3 regions of the Shewanella sp. MF05956 genome follow, and region 3 is predicted to be linked to each of the others. Evidence: predicted binding sites of a transcription regulator. Region 3 holds the regulator's gene; each other region holds the start of a gene.
What was found. Region 3 encodes MetJ, which represses methionine synthesis genes. Its sites were predicted from a motif close to TAGACGTCTAGACGTCTA; they were not measured.
Positions count from the first base shown of each region.

Region 1: metH (methionine synthase) is a predicted target of MetJ. The motif match lies at 2,812-2,829, and genes of this name have one in related genera.
Region 2: metA (homoserine O-succinyltransferase MetA) is a predicted target of MetJ. The motif match lies at 6,108-6,125, and genes of this name have one in related genera.

Region 1 covers NZ_JCAYNV010000002.1:309,475-316,971, forward strand. The annotation lists gene AC19MX_RS03270 (FecCD family ABC transporter permease) at 1-1,056, opposite strand, end outside; gene AC19MX_RS03275 (ABC transporter ATP-binding protein) at 1,049-1,858, opposite strand; cobalamin riboswitch at 1,938-2,056, opposite strand; gene AC19MX_RS03280 (histidine phosphatase family protein) at 2,055-2,765, opposite strand; gene metH (methionine synthase) at 2,976-6,692, shown strand; gene AC19MX_RS03290 (DUF3465 domain-containing protein) at 6,933-7,391, opposite strand.
Region 2 covers NZ_JCAYNV010000001.1:268,967-276,463, forward strand. The annotation lists gene AC19MX_RS01085 (enoyl-CoA hydratase) at 1-284, opposite strand, end outside; gene AC19MX_RS01090 (acyl-CoA dehydrogenase family protein) at 335-1,492, opposite strand; gene AC19MX_RS01095 (CoA-acylating methylmalonate-semialdehyde dehydrogenase) at 1,683-3,176, opposite strand; gene AC19MX_RS01100 (thiolase family protein) at 3,397-4,587, opposite strand; gene metA (homoserine O-succinyltransferase MetA) at 4,926-5,873, opposite strand; gene AC19MX_RS01110 (SDR family NAD(P)-dependent oxidoreductase) at 6,210-6,953, shown strand; gene ompW (outer membrane protein OmpW) at 7,117-7,497, opposite strand, start outside.
Region 3 covers NZ_JCAYNV010000003.1:344,718-352,214, reverse strand. The annotation lists gene AC19MX_RS05265 (tetrathionate reductase family octaheme c-type cytochrome) at 1-186, opposite strand, end outside; gene AC19MX_RS05260 (DUF3373 domain-containing protein) at 242-1,954, opposite strand; gene AC19MX_RS05255 (c-type cytochrome) at 2,106-2,435, opposite strand; gene AC19MX_RS05250 (sulfite exporter TauE/SafE family protein) at 2,691-3,431, opposite strand; gene metJ (met regulon transcriptional regulator MetJ) at 3,501-3,815, opposite strand; gene metB (cystathionine gamma-synthase) at 4,026-5,189, shown strand; gene AC19MX_RS05235 (bifunctional aspartate kinase/homoserine dehydrogenase II) at 5,304-7,497, shown strand, end outside.

The DNA of each region.
Region 1 (7,497 bases), on a different contig from region 3:
ATTGCCTAATAAGCAGCGCGCAATCACATCAATCCACACCATAAATAAACCGCCCAATACCGCAGTTAATATCATCGGCTGACGTCCGGAAAACAATAGCCTAACCGTATGTGGGATCATTAACCCCACAAAACCAATACCGCCACAACTGGCCACTAACATGGCGGTAATTAATGAACACAGCAACAGCATGCTTAAGCGCAATTTTGCCACATTAACCCCAAGGGTATGCGCGCTTTCATCACCGGCTTGCAGCGCCATAATTTGTCGTTTAAAGGCGAGCATAATCAGTAAGCTCGCGCCAACGGTTACCGTAGGCAGCCATAACTGTGCCCAACTGGCTTTAGCAAAACTGCCTAAACTCCAAAATAGCACTGATGCGGTCGCTTGCGGGCTTGAAAAATACAGTAATAAACTGGTTAAGGCGCCGAACAGAAATGACGTCGCGACCCCAGATAACAACATGCGCTCAACTTGGCTGGTACGGCCAATACCCGACAATGCGACCACCAGCAGCACGGACAACGTGGCCCCAATAAAGGCACCCACAGGTAAACTGAGCATCGACCAGGACCACCAGGGTTGTTGTCCAACAGACGATACCAGTAGTGCTCCGTCAAACAACTGAGCAAATACTCCCGTTTGGCTGAACAGCGAAATCACCACCACTGCGCCAAATGACGCTCCTGAGCTAATGCCAAATAAATACGGATCGGCAAGCGGATTACGCGTTACCGTTTGCAGCACACTCCCTGCAATAGATAAACCGGCACCCGCCACAAACGCCAGTAAAATACGCGGTAAACGCAGCTCAAATATAATCCGTTGAGTTAAACTGCTCACCGGCGAAGTGTTATCCGCGCCAGTAATGCCGCCAAGTATGTCTGCCGGTTCTGGCGCAGGGTTATTGCTAAACAAGGATTTAAACACGCTGATGACATCTGTAAAACTAATGTTAGCGGCACCAAAACTGGCAGCAAAAAATGGCGTGAATAGCGTCGCCACAACAATGACGACTAACACACAATAGTATCGAGTTTGAGCCGGGTTACTCATCTTGTTGGCTCGCTCTGTTGGCGGTTTGATAACCATAAAAATAACTGATCAATGGTTTTGCATGCTGAGGATGAACATTCACCTCGCAACACACGCCAAACACATCACTGATTTGCCGCTCAGTCAGCACCGCGGTCGGATGACCTTTAGCAATAAGCTTACCCTGATCCAGTAACAGTAATTTGTCACACATGGCGCTGGCTAAATTTAAGTCGTGAATCGATGCAATCACGCTGATCCCAAGTGAAGCCACTAATTCCAAAATTTGAATTTGATACCGAATGTCCAGGTGGTTGGTGGGCTCATCTAAAATAAGGATTTGCGGCTGTTGTACAATGGCACGCGCAATAAGGGCACGTTGTTTTTCGCCGCCAGACAAATGTTCGTAAGGTTGTTGGCCATGCTGACTAAGGCCAACTTTAGCTAAAGCGCTGTTAATTAACTCGCGGTCATGTTGAGTTGTCGCATCAAATAAGCCTTTATGTGGTGTTAACCCCATGGTGACTAACTGCTCTGTCGTCAGGTCAAAGTAATGCGGCGTATCTTGTTGTACTACGGCAACCGTGCGCGCTAATGCCTTAGCTGAATAGGTCGTTAACTCTTTGCCAAACAAGTCAATATTGCCGCTGCTCGGGACAATATAACGGTATAAGCAACGTAATAGGCTCGATTTACCCGCGCCATTTGGGCCAATTAGCCCTAACATTTGCCCTTTCGGTAAGCTGAAATGAATATCGGCGAGAATGGTTTTACCGTTAACTTGCCAAAATAGGTGTTCAACATCTAATACTGACTCAGGCATGCTTTACACCTTCCCATGCCCAACATACTTCAATGAATATCAACATAATAACTCCCCTAAGTCACCCGCTTAGGTATGGGGGTTGAGGCAATTTAAAGCTGGTATCTGACTTATATTCAACGGCGAGTTGAATACCTACAGTTGCGGGTACAGTTTGGGCTTAACCCAATTCCCAATACTTTGAATTACATAATGATTAACGTGTATCTACCGCCACTTGTTGCGGCCAGTTTATCCTAAAGCTAACCTCAGGTTGAAACACTGAATTAGCAGCTAAAGGTGTATTACTGTCGCTAGGCTCAGTCCAGTACACATCAACAGACATAATAGCAGCATAGGGGATGGCTAGGTTAGCGAATAATCCGTTGTTTTGGCTGGCATTAAGCACATGCGCCATAATGCAACGCATTACCCCGCCATGAGTAATGACTAAGGCTTGCAGATGATTAGCTTCTGGCTCATTTGCAAGGTTAAGTGTTTGCCACATACTGTCGACTACCACCATAAAGCCTTGCTGCACCCTGTGATAAAAATCCACCAAACTCTCACCCTTATCTGGTGTATTCGCCACTTTCCATGGGTCTTGCCAGTACGCATCAAATTGGCTTGGACTGGCTTGATAAATCGCATCATAAGTTTGCCCATCCCATACGCCAAAATTGACCTCTTGTAAGGCTGGCAATGTCGTTAATGGTATGGATAACTGCTGCGACAGCGTATCGGCAAAGTGCTGACAGCGCACTAAAGGAGAGCTAAATATTTGCTTAATGGGTAAAGGCACACTACTAAAGGCTTGGCGCATTTGCTCACGCCCCTGCTCTGTGAGCGCAACATCAATTTGGCCACGGGCAATGTCACCGCCTTCGCACTCGCCGTGGCGTAAAAAAATGATTTTAGCTTGTTTCATTTAAATCAACCTCAGCCTTGCCCTTGTGATAAAAACTCGCGTACTATAGCCGTCTATACGTTTATATGTCCAAACACATTCTGAGTAGATAAGCATGTAAGTTAGCCCATTGATGAGCTCAATGAGGATATCGCCCTTTTAGATTGATTTAAGGGTATGCTTATCTTAATCAAGGTATCAAGCAATATAGTGATAAAAAGGTAACTGTTTATGGCGAAGTCGACTTCTCACAGTCAAACACTTGAACAACTTAACGCATTGTTAGCAGAGCGTATTGTGATTTTAGATGGTGCGATGGGCACCATGATCCAAGATCATAAGTTGGAAGAAGAAGATTATCGCGGCGAACGCTTTAAAGATTGGCATTGCGATGTTAAAGGTAATAATGACTTATTAGTGCTCAGCCAACCCGAGTTGATTAAGGCCATTCATGTCAAATACCTGCTTGGCGGTGCCGACATCATTGAAACCAATACCTTTAACGCCACCACTATCGCCATGGCCGACTATGACATGCAAGCCTTGTCGGCAGAAATTAACCTTGAAGGTGCCCGCGTAGCCCGCCAGGCTGCCGATGAAGTAGCAGCACAAACAGGCACGCCTCGTTATGTTGCTGGGGTGCTTGGCCCAACCAACCGTACCTGTTCTATTAGCCCAGATGTTAACGATCCTGGGTTTCGTAATGTCAGTTTTGATCAATTAGTCGAAGCCTATGTTGAATCAACCAGCGCCTTAGTTGAAGGTGGTGCCGACATTATTATGGTCGAAACCATTTTTGATACCTTAAATGCCAAAGCCGCATTATTTGCCATTGAAAAAGTGTTCGATCACATTGGCGAGCGCTTACCGGTGATGATCTCGGGTACCATTACTGATGCATCCGGTCGTACCCTTACCGGGCAAACCACCGAGGCATTTTATAACTCGCTGCGCCATATTAAGCCATTATCGATTGGCCTTAACTGTGCCCTTGGCCCAAAAGAGCTGCGCCCCTACGTTGAAGAATTATCACGCATTGCCGAATGTTATGTGTCTGCCCACCCAAATGCGGGCTTACCTAATGAGTTTGGTGGTTATGATGAAACCCCAGAAGAAATGGCCGAAGTCATTACTCAATGGGCTGAAGCTGGCATGCTTAATATTGTCGGCGGCTGTTGTGGTAGCACACCGGCCCACATTAACGCGATTCGTGAAGCGGTACTTAGACATGATCCAAGACAGCTCCCCGACATTCCTGTCGCCTGTCGGTTATCGGGTTTAGAGCCATTAACAATTGATCACAACTCATTATTTGTTAACGTCGGCGAACGTGCCAACGTAACAGGCTCGGCTAAATTTTTACGCTTAATCAAAGAAGAAAAATTTGAAGAAGCACTCGATGTTGTCCGTGAGCAAGTTGAAAACGGCGCACAGATTATCGACGTCAACATGGACGAAGGCATGCTCGACGGCGCCGCGTCGATGACCAAGTTTTTAAATCTCATTGCCTCAGAACCAGACATCTCACGCGTACCTATCATGATCGACTCATCAAAATGGGAAGTGATTGAAGCGGGTCTTAAATGCGTGCAAGGCAAGTCGATTGTTAACTCAATTTCGATGAAAGAAGGTGAAGAAGCCTTTATTAAACAAGCCACATTAGTAAAACGTTATGGCGCGGCGGCCATTGTGATGGCGTTTGATGAGCAAGGCCAGGCCGATACTCGTGCCCGTAAAACCGAAATTTGTACCCGTGCATATCGCATTTTGGTTGATGTGGTTGGCTTTGCCCCAGAAGATATTATTTTCGACCCGAACATTTTTGCTATCGCGACCGGCATTGATGAGCACGACAACTATGCTGTCGACTTTATTGAATCAATCAAAGACATTAAATCGACGTTGCCACACGCCATGATTTCAGGTGGTGTGTCTAACGTGTCGTTCTCGTTCCGCGGCAATAACCCAGTGCGTGAAGCCATTCACGCAGTGTTTTTATACCATGCGATTCAGGCGGGTATGGACATGGGGATTGTAAACGCAGGTCAATTAGCGATTTATGATGACATTGACCCAGAGCTTAAGCTTAGAGTCGAAAACGTGGTACAAAACTTACCTTGCCCAGTGGCCGATTCAAGCAACACTGAACAACTGTTAGACATTGCCGAAAAATATCGCGGTGATGGCTCGCAAGTGGCTAAAAAAGAAGACCTAGCATGGCGCAGCTGGCCAGTATCGAAACGTTTATCGCATGCTTTAGTTAAAGGTATCACTGAGTTTATCGATGAAGACACCGAAGCTGCTCGTCTTGAAGCCACCCGCCCACTTGATGTGATTGAAGGTCCATTAATGGATGGCATGAACGTGGTAGGTGACTTATTTGGCGCCGGCAAAATGTTTTTACCCCAAGTGGTTAAATCGGCCCGAGTAATGAAAAAAGCGGTCGCCTATTTAAACCCGTATATCGAACTTGAAAAAGTAGAAGGTCAATCCAACGGTAAAATTTTGATGGTTACCGTAAAAGGCGATGTGCACGACATCGGTAAAAACATTGTTGGCGTGGTATTAGCGTGTAATGGTTTTGAAGTCTTCGATTTGGGTGTCATGGTGTCGGTTGAGAAAATCCTCGACGCCGTGAAAGAACATAACATCGACATTATCGGTATGTCAGGACTTATCACCCCAAGCCTGGACGAAATGGTGCACAACGTGAAAACCTTCCACCGTGAAGGCTTAACCATACCAGCCATTATTGGCGGTGCTACTTGCTCTAAAATTCATACAGCAGTAAAAATTGCCCCACACTATCCACACGGTGCGATTTACATTGCCGATGCCTCACGCGCTGTGCCAGTCGTGTCGAAGCTCATTAATAACAACACTCGCCAAGCTACCATTGACGAAACCTATGCAGAATACGACATCATGCGTGAAAAACGCCTGTCGCAAACCAAGCGTAAAACCATCGTATCAATTGAAGCAGCACGTGAAAATCGTTGCCAACATGACTGGGAAAACTACACCCCATTCACCCCTAATGTATTAGGCCGTCAAGTGTTTGATGACTACCCACTAGAAGACTTAGTGGAGCGTATCGACTGGACACCGTTCTTTAGAAGCTGGGAGCTGCACGGACATTACCCAGAAATTTTAAAAGATAAAGTTGTGGGCGAAGAAGCGGTTAAATTATTTGCTGACGGCCAAGCGATGCTGAAACAAATTATCAGTGAAAAATGGCTTACCGCTAAAGCCGTTATCGGTTTATTCCCTGCTAATACCGTGAATCATGACGACATTGAACTGTATACCGATGAATCGCGCACCACATTAGAAATGACCACTCATCACCTGCGTATGCAACTTGAACGCGTCGGTAATGACAACTTCTGTTTATCTGACTTTGTTGCACCAAAAGACAGTGGCGTTGCCGACTATATGGGCGGTTTTGCGGTGACAACAGGACACGGTATTGATGAACATGTAGCCCGATTTGAGGCCAACCACGATGACTATAACGCCATTATGCTCAAATGCTTAGCCGACCGTTTAGCTGAAGCCTTTGCCGAACGTATGCATGAACGGGTTCGTAAAGAATTTTGGGGCTACGCCGCAGATGAGGTGTTAGATAACGAAGCGTTAATTCGTGAACGTTATAAAGGTATTCGCCCTGCACCAGGTTACCCAGCTTGCCCAGACCACACAGAAAAAGGCTTGCTGTGGGACTTGCTCAAACCCGATGAAACTATCGACTTGAATATCACCGAAAGCTTTGCCATGTACCCTACCGCTGCGGTTTCTGGCTGGTACTTTGCCCATCCAAAATCACGCTATTTTGGCGTGACCAACATAGGTAAAGATCAGGTTGAAGATTATGCACAACGTAAAGGCATGACATTAGCAGAAGCTGAAAAGTGGTTATCACCGATATTGGACTATGATCCAGAGTAAAGCGTGATTCTGAATAAAGTGTGATCCTGAATAGAGAATGATCCAGAGTAGAGAATGACCCTGAGTATACTCTAGTTCGCATATCATCTTGATGATGCATTTAACGTGTCATCAAGATGATTTATCTGCGACTGCAATTTTCAGCCTTAATATAGGCAAGCTTTAGCTTTAGCTTTAGCTTTAGCGTTAGAAAGAATCACCCATTACAAATCACAAATTGCTATTTACAAATAACAAAGTTTATTGATACACATTACCATTGTGCTTCAACCAACCGCCTTGGTGCTTTCCGCGTGGATCGTGGTGAGTCCAATGGATAACGCCGCCTTTATTATTAAACTCATACACACCGTAAAATTCTACGGTATCGCCAACATTTAGGCCGTCTATACGTGATGCTAAATCGATATTATGAGCAACCAGCAAGGTCGTTCCACTGGCTATTTTTAAAATAAACCGTTGATGACGACTGCCTTTTAGATCATCGGCGAGCATTTTTGTTACCTCACCAGACCCCGCAACTTGAACATTACTTTGTCGATTATCAATGGCATTTTGTAAGGCACTGTTACTGGCACTATCACTGGCAACGATATCAGCCGCGAAAACGTTTTGTACTATTTGGGTGGTTTGAACGTTTTTGTCTAAATAGCCAAATAACGCGATGCCGAGTAAGCCAATGAGCAGTATTTTTTTCATGAGAATCAAATCCTTTTGAACAATAATTACAATGAAGCGAATTAAAAACGCGAGGTATAGTCGCGTTTTTTATTATCTAAATTCGGGTCTGATACTGAAATTTTTA
Region 2 (7,497 bases), on a different contig from region 3:
GAACTTAAAGTTTCAAAGGCTTCGCCAAAATGTTTTGCCATGGTCGCTGCATTGCCTTTATCGCCATCGGCAAATAAATTTAAATCGGCACCTGCTGAAAAGAACTTTTCACCTTGACCTGTGATCACTAAGGCATAAATATCTTTATTTTGATTCAGCTTGATAATGGTTTGCTTTAATAACTGTAAGCTGTCTGCTGTCCAGGTATTGGCTGGCGGGTTGTTAAGCGTCAAAATGGCCGTGTGACCAATAATATGCTCAATTAATGCGGTGTGGGTTGTCATCATTTACTGTCCTTAGTTTAGGGCTAGTGAGTCGCGAGAGTATCAACGCATTACAGAATTGGGTGAGCATCACTGGCAAGTAAACGACGAGCAATAATCAGGCGCATAATTTCGTTAGTGCCTTCTAAAATCTGATGCACGCGCACATCGCGGAAGTGACGCTCAAGCGGATACTCGCGGATATAACCGTAACCACCATGGATTTGCAGCGCGCCGTCACATACTTGAAAACCTACATCGGTCGCAAAGCGTTTGGCCATGGCGCAATAGGCGCTGGCTTCTGGGTCTTGGGTGTCGAGTTTAAATGCCGCTAAACGCACCATTTGGCGGGCAGCAACCAACTCTGTTGCCATGTCGGCTAATTTAAATTGCAGTGCTTGGAACGCCGCTAACGGTTTGCCAAATTGCTTACGCTCGTTCATGTATTGTGTCGCGCGCGTTAATGCGGCCTGCGCAGTACCAATTGAACATGTGGCAATATTGATGCGTCCGCCGTCGAGCCCTTTCATGGCAAAAGTAAAACCCTGGCCTTCTTCACCGAGTAAGTTAGCGGCAGGCACGCGCACGTTTTCAAAGCTGATCAGTCTTGTAGGTTGAGCATTCCAGCCCATTTTATCTTCCGCTTTACCATAAGTGACTCCAGCAGCATCAGCTGGCACCGCAATGGCAGAAATCCCTTTAGGGCCTGCTTCGCCGGTACGGCACATCACCACGAGCAATTCAGTTTCACCGGCACCAGAGATAAACATTTTTGAACCGGTAATGAGATAATCATCACCATCACGCACGGCTTTGGTTTGCAACGATGCTGCATCACTGCCAGCACCTGGCTCAGTTAAACAGTAAGATGCTAATAATTGCCCTGTGGTTAAGCCTTCTGACCATTGTTTACGTAAGGTTTCGGTGCCCCAGGTGGTCACCATCCAGGTCGCCATATTATGAATGGTTAACATGGCTGTTGTAGCGGTACAACCGTGGGCTAATTCTTCAAAAATAATTGACGCATCTAAACGAGATAAGCCCATGCCGCCTTCTGACTCTGGCGAGTACAAAGAACAGAAACCCAGCTCTCCGGCTTTTTGTATCACGTCTTTAGGAAAGTGATGTTCTTCGTCCCATTTTGCAGCAAATGGCGCAAGTTCTTCGGCTGAGAATTGACGAGCTAAATCAGCAAATTGGCGTTGGTCTTCGTTTAAATTAAAATCCATGCTGGACTCCTAATATTGTCTTAGATGACTCTTGGGTCATTTAGTCACTTGCTCACTGCAGCTTAAGTTGCTTGGCCATTATGTAAGGGAAAACAATGGTGTGAATCAAGATAGTCTTGTTGTATTTCGATTAGATTGTCGCGATATATCGATGATGTATCGCGACAAATGGTGACTCATCACAGCACACTTATTTTAAGTTAATGCTCATGTTAGGGCCGCTAACGGCTTCTGAGTCAAACCAACGAGTGGTGATGGTTTTAGTTTCAGTGCAAAAACGCACCGCTTGCTTACCATAGGCGTGTTGGTCGCCATAGAAACTGCCTTTCCAACCGGTAAATGAGAAGAACGGTAATGGCACAGGGATAGGCACGTTAATGCCCACTTGACCCACTTCAATTTCATGTTGGTACTTACGCGCTGCGCCGCCTGATGCAGTAAAGATTGACGTGCCGTTGCCGTATGGGCTGTTGTTCACAAGCTCAATCGCATCGTCTAATGTTTCAGCTTCCATACAACACAGTACAGGGCCAAAAATCTCTTCTTTGTAAATGCTCATGTCGGTAGTGACATTGGTGAACATAGTTGGACCAACCCAGTTACCAGACTCATAACCTTCAAGGGTAAAGTCGCTACCATCGAGTAAGCAATCGGCACCTTCTGCTTTGCCCTGGGCGATGAGTTTTAACACGCGCTCTTTGGCTGCAGGGCTGATGACAGGGCCGTAAGCGGCGTCTTTGTCATCCCATAAACCTGGACGCACTTTGGCAAGCGCCTCTTTTAACTCAGGGATCCACTCTTTAGCTTTACCGACAAATACTGCCACTGAAATGGCCATACAGCGTTGACCTGCAGCGCCAACCGAAGCGCCGACCATGTTGTTGATCACTTGCTGCTTGTTTGCATCAGGCATGATCACGCAGTGGTTTTTAGCACCCGCAAAGGCTTGCACACGTTTTAGATTGTCAGTACCTGTTTTATAAATGTATTGACCAACGCCCACTGAACCGACAAATGAAATCGCTTTAATGGCTGGATCTCTTAACAAAATATCAACGGCGGTTTTGTCGCCATGAATAAGCTGCAACACGCCTTTTGGCGCACCCGCTTCAACAAACAATTCAACTAAACGCTGTGGCGTCATTGGATCTTGTTCAGACGGTTTTAAAATAAAGGTGTTACCGCAGGCAATCGATAACGGGAACATCCATAATGGGATCATGGCAGGAAAGTTAAACGGGGTAATACCCGCACACACGCCAAGCGGTTGTGTATAGCTGTAGGTATCGATATTACGCGCGACGTTTTCAACGGTTTCGCCCATCATTAACGATGCAACATTACAGGCATGCTCAGCGACTTCAATGCCGCGCCATACATCGCCTTTAGCGTCTTCAAATGTTTTACCGGTTTCTTGCGCCAAAATGGTCGCTAATTCGTCGTGATGTTCTTTGAGCAAATGTTGGTAACGCAACATGACGCGCGCACGCTCAGACACAGGCACTTCTTTCCAGGTCTTAAACGCTTCTTTGGCGCTGTGAATAGCCAATTCGACTTCTGCTGTTGTCGCGCAATTAATTTTTGCGATAACGCTGTTATTAGCTGGGTTGGTCACATCGATATTGCGATCGCCGCTGCCAAAAGTGAATTCGCCATCAATGTAATGCTTAACTTGTGTGATCATGTTGCTTCCCTCGATCCTTGAATATCGTTAGTGAGCTAGGCCCACTCGTATTGAGTGACTGCACAGGTGATGCGATTATTTTGCTTGTCAGTCTCACATGTTATGTGGCTGCATTTGCCTCTACCTGTACAGTGGTCTTGTCGAACTTAATCTTTTTAAACTTAGTCTTACATAGTCTTGTCTAATTTAATCTTGTCTAGCTTAATCTTGTCTAGCTTGCTTAAACCTCAATCGCCATGGCTGTGGCTTCGCCGCCGCCAATACAAAGCGAGGCAACACCACGCTTAAGCCCTTGAGCTTTTAACGCATAAATCAATGTGACTAACAAACGTGCGCCCGAACAACCAATTGGATGACCTAAAGCACATGCACCGCCGTTAATGTTGACTTTGTTGGCGTCTAACCCTAACTCAGATATTGCTAGCATGGTCACCATGGCAAATGCTTCGTTAATTTCATAAAGGTCGACGTCATCTTTGCTCCACTGCACTTTTTCGAACAGTTTTTGCATTGCGCCTACTGGAGCCGTTGTGAACAACGATGGTTCTTGTGAGTGGGTGGTGTGGCCTTTAATGGTGGCCATAACGGTTAAACCTAATTCGCTTGCTTTAGCGCGAGTCATTAACATTAATGCTGCGGCGCCATCTGAAATTGAACTTGAGTTAGCTGCGGTAATGGTGCCGTCTTTGGTAAATGCTGGGCGTAACGTGGGGATTTTTTCAGGGCGGGCATTACCCGGCTGTTCATCTATCTCAACCGTCACGTCGCCACGACGGGTACTTATGGTGACAGGCACGACTTCGTCTTTAAATGCGCCAGAGTTAATCGCTGCATTGGCTTTTTCGAGTGAGCTTAATGCAAAAGCATCCATTTGCTCACGCGTTAGGCCAAAGTCATCGGCAGTTTTCTGGGCAAAAGTGCCCATTGCACCGCCGGTATAAGCATCTTCAAGACCATCTAAAAACATATGGTCCATTACTTTGCCATGGCCCATACGCATCCCACCACGGGCTTTGTCGAGTAAGTATGGCGCTTGGCTCATGCTTTCCATGCCGCCCGCAACAACCACTTGGCTGCTGCCAGCTTTAATTAAATCGTGCGCTAACATCACGGTTTTCATACCTGAGCCACACACTTTGTTTACTGTTGTTGCGCCAACGCTTAATGGCAAGCCTGCACCCAATGTTGCCTGTCGAGCGGGTGCTTGACCCAACCCCGCGGGCAATACACAGCCCATTAGCACTTCATCTACGCTGTCGCCGCTTATGCCAGTTTGTGCCAAAAGGCCTTTAATCGCGGCAGCCGCTAATACTGGAGAAGCGACCTCAGACAGTGCACCCTGAAACCCACCCATTGGTGTACGTTTCGCGGCAACAATAACGATATCTTGACCTGTTTGCTCTGTACTCATAACCACTCCAATTTTGTACGCATAGAAAATATCAAAAACAATATCACACCACTTTGACGTTGACGCTAACGTAAAGCAAGTAAAAAATGGTCAAAAATGTGATGTTAATCAGATGCGGTTGTCATTGCAGATTTACACTTGATAGAAAACGAGATGAAATTCTAGATAACATTCTGTTTATATTGATATAAAATACAGGCCACCTTGGTCGCGCTAGTGATTATAGCCAAGGTTAAACTTTAGTCTACTGAGGTTTATAATAAGAGGTTATTGTGGTTAAAAACAAAAAAAGCCGCGATACCTTAAGGTATGACGGCTTTTGGATTATGAGTGGCTGATTATGGTTTTTTGTTTTCCCATGGTGTTTTTGCGCTCATGTCGTTTAAGTCATACGGCGTTAACTGATACACATAATAATTAAGCCAATTACTGACTAACAAACTACCATGGCTATGCCAACGCGCTATTGGGTCTTGAGCGGGGTCGTTATTACGATAGTAGTTTTGCGGAATGTCTGGATTTAATCCCTGGCCTAAATCGCGAGTGTATTCATCGTTAAGGGTGTCTTTTTGATATTCAGGATGACCCATGACAAATAAATTACGATTGTCACGGCTGATCGCAATATAGGCACCGGCTTCATCAGACTCGGCCAACACTTCAACCTCTGGGTGTTGACGTAACTCTTCAACATTCATCTCAGCAAATCGTGAGTGCGGCGCATAAAATTCATCGTCAAAACCACGCAACAACGGGTGTGGGTCGCTGGTGCGACTGTGATTAAATACGCCAGAGCGTTTATTTTGCAGTAGCTGACGCTTTAAGCCATACAAATGATATAAGCCAGCATGAGCCGCCCAGCATAAAAAAAGTACCGAGGTGACATGATTTTGCGACCAGTCGATAATTTCGCGAATATGATCCCAGTACACCACATCTTTAAAATCGATTTGTCCAAGCGGTGCGCCGGTAATGATTAAGCCGTCATAATTGTTATGACGGACCTCTTCAAAATCACGGTAAAAAGTATTCATGTGGTCGACTGAGGTATGCTTTGATTCTTTGTCGTGAATACGCAGCAAATCAACTCCAACCTGCAATGGCGTATTACCCAACAATCGCAGCAATTGAGTTTCGGTCTCAATTTTGTTTGGCATTAAATTCAAGATCAGCACCCGCATCGGACGAATGTCCTGATTGGCGGCGCGGGTTTCAGACATCACGAAAATATTTTCTGACTCTAAAATACCTGCTGCGGGAAGATTATCTGGAATTCGAACCGGCATACGACTCACCTTTTTGGGTTAATTAAACACAGACCATGTGTGTAGTGATAAATAAATAGGCAACGTGCTGTAAATCAATATGTTTCACCGATCACAGTTTCAGCATTCTGCAAAAAAGCTAACTGAGCACACCAAGCTGATGTCGTTAGCGATACAGATTAACGCTAGACCTTGATAACACGCGATATAAGCAATAGTCACACAAGCACTCATTGATGTCATCAATCATACACAAGGATGTCTAGAAGTCTACACGTCTTAAGTTGAATTTTTTTCTCTCTTGTTATCAAACGAGGTTATTCCTATTATGAGCCATTGATAATCATGAGGTTAACTATGTCTGTCGCGACAGCAATGATCATTGGTGCAGGCTCTCAACTCAGCCAGGCGCTAGCCAAGCAATTATCGGCACAACAAGTGTCTTTAGTGCTTTTTGTGCATGACCCTGAATCACTCAAACAATTTGCTCAAAGCCTTCCTGGCGAGGTCAGCGTTTATCCGCTCGCCATTGACCAGCCACCAATGTTAATTGAACAGCTTAATCAAGCGTGGAAGCAACATAATGGCGCTCATTTAGTGATAGTGAACACTGGGGTAAACGAATACGACCCTACGCTACCCTGGTCTATTGACCAACAGGCTATTAACGTTAATGTAATGGGGTTTGCAGCGGCCAGCCAATGTGTTTTTAAATTGATGTGTGAGCAAGGCTACGGTCAATTAGCCGCAATTAACTCCATTGCAGGGCAACGCGGTGGTCCCAATGTGGCCTACCACGCCTCTAAAGCCTTTGCAGCAAATTACCTGCAAGGGTTGAGCATGCATGCACAGCGCTTAAAGTTGCCGGTAACGATTAGCGATATTCAATTAGGCTTATTTGATAAAGCGGTGCACTTAAATACTCAATTACTCCTGTCGCCCATTGATAAAGTGGCAACGCAAATACTAACCGCACTGAAAAAGGGAAAGCGCCGCGTATATGTCACTAAACGTTGGCGTCTTGTGGCATGGATAAACCGCATACTGCCCGAATATATTTATAATACTCGCCATTGGAAACCGAAAAAGAAACGCGGTTAACTTTACGCTTGGTTAATCTTGATGGCACAAAACAAAACAGGAACCTAAAAGGTTCCTGTTTTTGTCTCTACGATATCATACCAATTCTATTAATTATGTGACCAATCAGAGTCACTCAGATTGTTCAGTTTGAGGCGCATTGTTGAAATAATGGTATAAGTCGTTAGAAGGTATAACCGACGCTAATCATATAAACCCAAGGGTCGATATCGGTTTCAACCACCACATGATCTGCCCCCATATCAAAGCTCACATCTGTAGAAATTTGCGCATACCATACCGACGCGTTCACGAGCCATTTTTTATCAATCTGGTAATCAATCCCGACCTGCGCCGCAACACCCCAAGAGTTAGACATCGACAGATTATCTAGGCCTAAATCTTTGGCATCTTGATTAAAGTCATTGTCAAAAAAGTTAGTAAAGTTAACCCCTACCCCAACATATGGACGCAGTACAGACTGTGCATCACCAAAATAATACTGAGCAACTAATGTAGGTGGTAAGTGTTTAGCGTTCGCTATAACGCCTAACTCACCTAAGGA
Region 3 (7,497 bases):
TAGCTCCCATGTCCAGTGAGAAGATTTCATAAAGTCTTCGGCATGTTCTTTATGGCAGGTTAAGCATTGTGTGGTGACTTCGGGACCATTGGCAAAGGGCCCTTGCAGTGCATCTTTATGATTAAAGGCAGCCTGAGCACTACTGCTTAACATCAGTAATACTGCCAGTGCTGTGAATGTTTTCATGATATGTGTCCTTACCCCTGAGTTTGTGCTCAGGGGGACCATTGAGAAGTTCAAGTTAGAAGTTGATGGTCAGTGATGCATTGATGTCGTAGGCGGTGTCGACTACGGGCAACATTGAGTAAGCATTGCCAGCAATCACATCGTCTACTTTTTGTGGTGCACCCACTGGAGAACCACTGCCTGTGTATTCATAGTCGTAGTACAAACCGGCTAACTTGATAAACATTTTAGGATTAATATCAAAGATATAATAAGCTTCTGCAACATGACCGCGGGTAGCTAATTTACTGCCCATAGGGTCATCTTGTGCTTGGGTGAATGGGCTCCAGTACTTAGAACCATAGTTATATTCAAGGCCAAATTTGCCGTATGGTGCTGGAATTTGCATCCCGACATATACGCCATAACCGTCTTTAGTGTCAGAGTCGACGGTTGATGTAGGCACCATAATGATTTCTGTGCCTGTGCTGTTTAATGCCGCTTCAAATACAGCATCACTTAACATGCCACCAAATAAACCCGCATTGCCTGTCGGTTCAGCACGAGTCCAACCAAGTGAGGCAAACATTTTCATGTCTTCGTCTGATTCATAGGCATAGCCTAGGCCACCTAGGTACATGTCACCAATCACACTGCTAGGCTGTACTCGGGTAACAAAGTTAAAGTTTTCAAACTTTTGCATATCTTGATACATGGTTGGCGCAAAAATACTGGCCAATTGTGTTGGGAATGCCATGGTGCCGGTGAAGCCGTCGTTTACATCTTTAGCGCCGAATAAGGTGAACTGTAAAAAGTGGTTGCCGTCGTTGATGACGTCGATATTAAATCCACCTAGATGGGTATCTTTGGTGATGATATCGCCAAATAATTCACCGTTACCGTATTGTGATTCAAAGCCCTGGCCGTAGCAAAAACGGACCGTTTGGCCTTCAATGCCGGTAATATCGGTTAAGTCATACCCTAACGTTGCACCGTCGAAGTTAAAGTTAACGAGGTGGCCAGAGGGTGTACCGCCGCGAAGCTCATTTTCACGATAGTGACTTGGAGGCCCGTAAGTTGAAGGACGACGACCAATAGATAGGTATGCGCCGCTGCCATTAATGTCTTTCCAGTTAAAGTAGGCGCGCTCGACTTTTAATTCATCGCCACTGGTACTACCGCTGCTAGTGCCGTCCATGGTGAAGGAATTCCATGAATCAAATACTTTAACGCCTGTTGAGTCGCCCCAACTTTTGTACATCGTAAGACGTCCAGCAAAACTGACGTTATCCCACACTTTGGCATTAAGGTTTAGGCGAAGACGGGTGGTGTAAAAAATATCATTATCGATATCTTGTTGGGTCTTTTGCCCCAATACCATCGGCATAACGCCTTGCAGCATACCGCTTTGGAATGCGGCGGCTAAATCAGGATTGGCCATCATCATTTGCCCTAAAGGTGAGCTGGCACTGCTTGGATCGCCAAATTCACCGGCCATTGCTTTAGCGGCAAAGTCTGAAAAGTTGACGTTCATGGCGGGGTTCCAGGTGACATTTTGATAGTGCAATGAATGCACTTTAGTCCTGAAGTCACCGGTAATTTCGATTCTGTCTAATGCGCTATGACGTTCTGTTTTGTCAACGCGTGAGTTTAAGTAATCTAAATCTTCAGATATTTCGGCCAACTGCTTTTCTAGTTCGGCAATTTTTTGTACATCGGTGTCAGTTGCTACGGCTGCACCACTCATAAAGAGCGCGTTAGCAACCAGTATTGAGATAAGTGTTCTCATGATGTTTCTCCCCGTATTTGCCTAATATTGAATCAATTAAGCAAATTTTGGTTGTCAGATTCCCTGAGGCTAAGCCTCATTATTTTTTAATTCGATTCGGTTACTGGCTGATGTTGGCGTTTACACAGAAACGTTGATCAGCTGGACTAGCTTAGCCGCAGGTTGCAGGCTGGTCTGAGTCGGCAGCATGGTCATACAAAAACTGTTGAATATCTTTTAGTTCTTGTTCAGACAATGCCTCAAAAACGGCAGGTTTTGCTTTGTGTTTGTCGCGCGAGAAGAAACGATCCCATTGGCTCATGGTTTTGCTCATTGGGGTGAGCTCTTGACCTTCGCTATTGGCACTGTGGCAGGCTTTACATTCTTTTTTGTACAGGTGTTTACCTTTTTTAGGGTTGCCGCCATCGGCTGCCATGACCTGGCTACCGAGAGATAATGCAATAGCGACTGCGATACCAACTTTCATATAAGTGTTCATCATGTTTATCCTCTATGGGCTTTTATAGGTTGTGCCTTAGCAATATTGCTGTATTGCTTTGCTGTAAATAATGTTACCTAAAAAGAGGTATTGTTAATTTGAAGTAGATCATATTCATGAGAAAAATCTAATTGAAAAAAAGTTAATTGAAAAAAATCTAATGAACTTGTGTGACGCAGATCTATTGCTAATTTGGCTGGATGCTTGATAGGCGGGTAAGGGTATATTTTGAGATGTAAAAAGAGATCGCTTTTAGGGTTAGCTGGCTAATGCCATCACTGATTTAACCACTAAAACCGTGGCGCTGATGCTGCAGAGCACGAGAGTGGCAAGACGGGTTTTGTTTTTATCGACGTGGTTGATTAACAAACCAGAGACAAGATAGCCGCTAATGACTGACGGTAGCAGCATCAGTGACAACCACAAATGCTTTATTTCTACTAAACCGACTATGGCTAAAATGGCTAACGCAATCAGTGAGCTGAACACAAAAAAGGCTGACAATGCCGCTCTAAATTGGCTGGCATCTTGTCCGGCGAGTAAAATTGCCATCGGTGGGCCACCAATCGCGGCGATGTTGCCAAAAATACCGGAGAATACTCCAGCAATAAATAAGCTTACACGGTTGATGGGGGCGGTAATCTTGTAAACACTCAGAATCACGGCAATGTATACGATAGCCGCAATAATTAAGCCGAGTATGGCTTGTGGGGCAAACAGTAATAATCCTGCACCCACAAATCCACCGGGGATCCGGCCGAGTAAGGCGTATTGCAAGCCATTAAATTGCAGGTGACCGCGTTCTCTGTATAAGGTCATTGCCGAAATGGCAAATCCCATGACAATTATGGGGACAGGGACAAGTTGGGGATTCACAATATACAGCAGAGGGCTTGCGACAACGGCTAACCCAAAGCCAATTAAGCTTTGGGTTAGCGCGCCAAAAAAAACGATAACTGATGCCAGTATCAATGTAGATGGATCGATAAATGACATCATAAGTTCTCTATAAAAATATCACGACTTCTTATTAGGGTCGCTTCAAAGTCTGTTGATTAAGTCTGTGGGTTATTCCATTTCTTCCCACTCAATACCCATCTCATCCATTAACTTTTTCGCTTCACTTGGAATGCTATCCGGTTCATCTTTGGATAAATCACCGTCATGAGGTAATGGTTGGCCTGTGTATGCATGCAAAAATGCCTCGCATAACAGTTCACTGTTGGTCGCATGACGCAGATTGTTTATCTGGCGACGGGTACGCTCATCTGTCAGTACTTTTAATACTTTTAAAGGGATAGAAACTGTAATCTTTTTTACTTGTTCATTCTTTTTGCCGTGTTCGGCATATGGGCTGATATATTCGCCATTCCACTCAGTCATTAACTTACCCTTAACGATAAATACGGGGCAGATTTTAACCCCTTACAATCTCTAGTCAAATTATTGCTACTATTTAGTGACGATTGCAAATAGATTTCTTTATGTTTAGACGTCTAAACGTCTAATTTAGGTTGACGTACGCTAACCTCTTAGGTAAATTTGGACGTCTAGACATCTATTTTGTGTGTTTGTGAATTTTTAGGAGTCTTTATGACTAAGCATCAAAGCGCCACATTGGCCGTTCGCCAGGGTATAGAATCAGACACACAACATGGAGCCGTAGTACCACCGATTTATTTATCGACCAATTATTCGTTCGACGGCCATAAAAATCCGCGCGAATTTGACTACAGCCGATCAGGCAATCCTACTCGTTGCATATTAGGTGACGCGCTGGCAAAACTTGAGCAAGGTGCAACCGGAGTGGTGACATGCACAGGTATGGCGGCCATTACATTGGTGACCAGCTTACTCGGCCCTGATGATTTATTAGTGGTTCCGCACGACTGTTATGGTGGCAGTTATCGCTTGTTTACCAATTTGGCTAAAAAAGGCCAATTTAAATTAGTGGTTGTCGACCAAACCGATGCTCAAGCATTGAGCCAAGCGATAGCGCAAAAACCTAAAATAGTGTGGTTAGAAACCCCGTCAAATCCATTACTGCGCGTTGTTGATATTGAAGCGATTAGCCGTGCTTGTCGTGATGTAGGGGCATTAGTTGCAGTAGATAACACCTTTTTATCACCCATTTTACAGCAACCGTTATTGTTGGGGGCTGACATCGTTATTCACTCAACCACTAAATACATTAATGGCCACAGCGATGTGGTTGGCGGCGCGGTTATAGCCAAAGATCCTGAAGTAGGCGAACTGTTACATTGGTGGTCAAACACCCTTGGGTTAACCGGTTCTGCGTTTGACAGTTACTTAACCTTACGCGGTTTACGCACACTAGCAGTGCGTATTCGAGAGCATCAACGTAACGCACAAAAGATTGTAGAACTACTTAATGCCAGCGACGTGGTTGCTAAAGTGTACTATCCCGGTTTAAAAGACCATCCAGGTCACGAAATTGCGGCAAAACAACAACAAGGCTTTGGTGCTATGTTAAGTTTTGAATTGCAAGGTGGTGAGGCCGAAGTGGTGGCATTTTTAAATGCGCTGACATTGTTCAGTGTTGCTGAAAGTTTAGGCGGAGTGGAAAGTTTAGTCGCCGTTCCGGCCACGATGACCCACAGAGCAATGGATGCAGAAGCACGCCAAGAGGCTGGTATTAAAGACACTTTATTGAGACTATCTGTCGGCATTGAAGATGCTGAAGATTTGGTTGCTGATATTAAAGCCGGTTTAGCCGCAGTTGCAGCAATTAAATAGCCTGAACTTGGGTAAAATTAGCTTAATTTACGTTTATGTTAGCTGTAGTTTTCGTTAAATAAAGTAAAATAGCGGTCGCAATAAAAAAAGTCGTAGTTGTTTAAGGAGTGCGTAATGGCGCGAGGTCATTTACATAAGTTTGGTGGTTCTAGTTTAGCGGATGCTGATTGCTATCGTCGTGTTGCCCATATTTTACTGACTCATGGTAACAGTGATGATCTTGTGGTGGTGTCTGCTGCCGGTAAAACCACTAACTTCTTATATAAATTACTCAGTTTGCGCGACAGCGGTCAACTTTGGCAAGAAGAGCTGCAAGTGCTCATTAGTTACCAACAAACCTTAATTGAGCAACTATTGTCAAACGAGCAGGCGCGTGATTTACGTGAGCGCTTGTCTACCGACAGAGCGCAATTAGTCAGCTTGTTGTCTTTAGAGCAGCACAACGATTATCAGTTAAACCAGGTTGTGAGTTTTGGTGAACGTTGGTCTGCACGTTTAATGGCGGCATTACTACGCGAAACCGGCGTGGCTGCAACGCATGTTGATGCCTGTTCTATTTTGGTTGCTGACGAAGGTTCAGTGCCTAATATTTTAGTGCAAGAGTCGCGCGACAAGGTGCAAGCTTTGTTGGCTTTGCATCCGCAAGAGCGTTTAGTGATTACCGGTTTTATTTGTGCTAACCGCCATGGTGATACCTTATTGCTGGGCCGTAATGGATCTGACTTTAGCGCCACGCTAATTGCTAGCCTGGCTGACATTGAACGTGTCACCATTTGGACTGATGTGGAAGGGGTATTTAACGCTGACCCTAACAAAATCAATGATGCCAAATTGCTTAAAAGCATGTCTTTAGCAGAAGCTGATCGCCTTGCGCGTTTAGGCTCGCCTGTTTTGCACTCACGTACTTTGCAGCCATTATTTAACACCGATGTGAGTTTAGCCGTACGTTCAAGCTACGCATCTCACACCGACTTTACCTTAATCGCTCCACTGAGTTCATCGGCTAGCGCACCTGTGGTGACTAACCTCAATGAAGTGGTGTTATTTAGCTTTAAACTCAACACCGAGATTGCACCACTGCTGGCTATTTTAGATCAAGCAGGCCTGACGCCATTAGCATATTGGGAGCTCGCCCAACATAAATTTGAGCTGGCATTTACCCTAGAAAGCCAAAAACAGGTTCAAGCACTGTTGGTAAAACATGGCGAGCAATGGGCGATTGATGAATTAGCCATACAAACCGATCTTGGTTTAGTGGCGCTAGTCAGTGCAGATGCACATCATTTTAGACGCAGCTTTGCCCGTTTATTAAGCCGCGATGCCAAACCTGTTTATCAAGACTCGTTAAGTTTAGTGACCTTAGTGCCACAAGCACAGGTGAGTTTATTAACCCAAAAGGTGCATCGTCGCTGCGCCGGCCCCAGAATGCGCATCGGCGTGTTGCTGCTAGGTGTCGGTAATATTGGCGAAGCATGGGTCGATTTATTTAAGCGTGCCAGCCAAACATTAGATCGCGAACTTGAAGCGTCGGTAGAGCTTATCGGTGTGGTTGGGTCGCAAAAGGCATTAATTTCAAATGACGGTATACGCCTTAATCACTGGCAGCAAGATTATCAAGCCCATGCCAAAGATTGGGATTATGACTCATTGTTTGAGCAATTAGCGCAATTGTCTTGTGATGAAATTGTCGCGTTAGACATCAGTGCCAGTGCCACATTAACCTTGCAGTATCCTGAGCTATTTGCACGTGGCATTCACGTGGTGAGCGCAAATAAACTGGCGGGTTCTGGGCCATTACCTTTTTACCGTGAATTAAAGCAACAACTGAGTAATCGTCGGTTATTTTGGCGTTATAACGCCAGTTGTGGGGCGGGTTTACCGATACAACACGCGTTAAACGATTTGCGTAATAGTGGCGATACCATTGAAGCTGTCGGCGGAATTTTTTCGGGTACCTTATGTTGGTTATTTGAAAACTACGATGGCAGCAAACCGTTTTCTGAATTAGTCCTAGAAGCGCGCGGTTTAGGGATTACCGAACCCGATCCGCGAGACGATTTGTCTGGCCGTGATATGCAGCGTAAATTGCTGATTTTAGCCCGTGAGATTGGTTTAGCCGTTGAGCTCGATGATATTACGTTGAATTCGTTAGTGCCTAAGACATTAGCTGAGTTGTCGTTAGACGATTTTTTACCGCGTATTAGCGAGTTAGATGACGACTTGTTACAACAATATGTTGCAGCCGCTGAGCAAAATAAAGTGCTGCGTTACGTGGCCTCGTTAGACAAGGTCGAGGGTAAACTGCAGG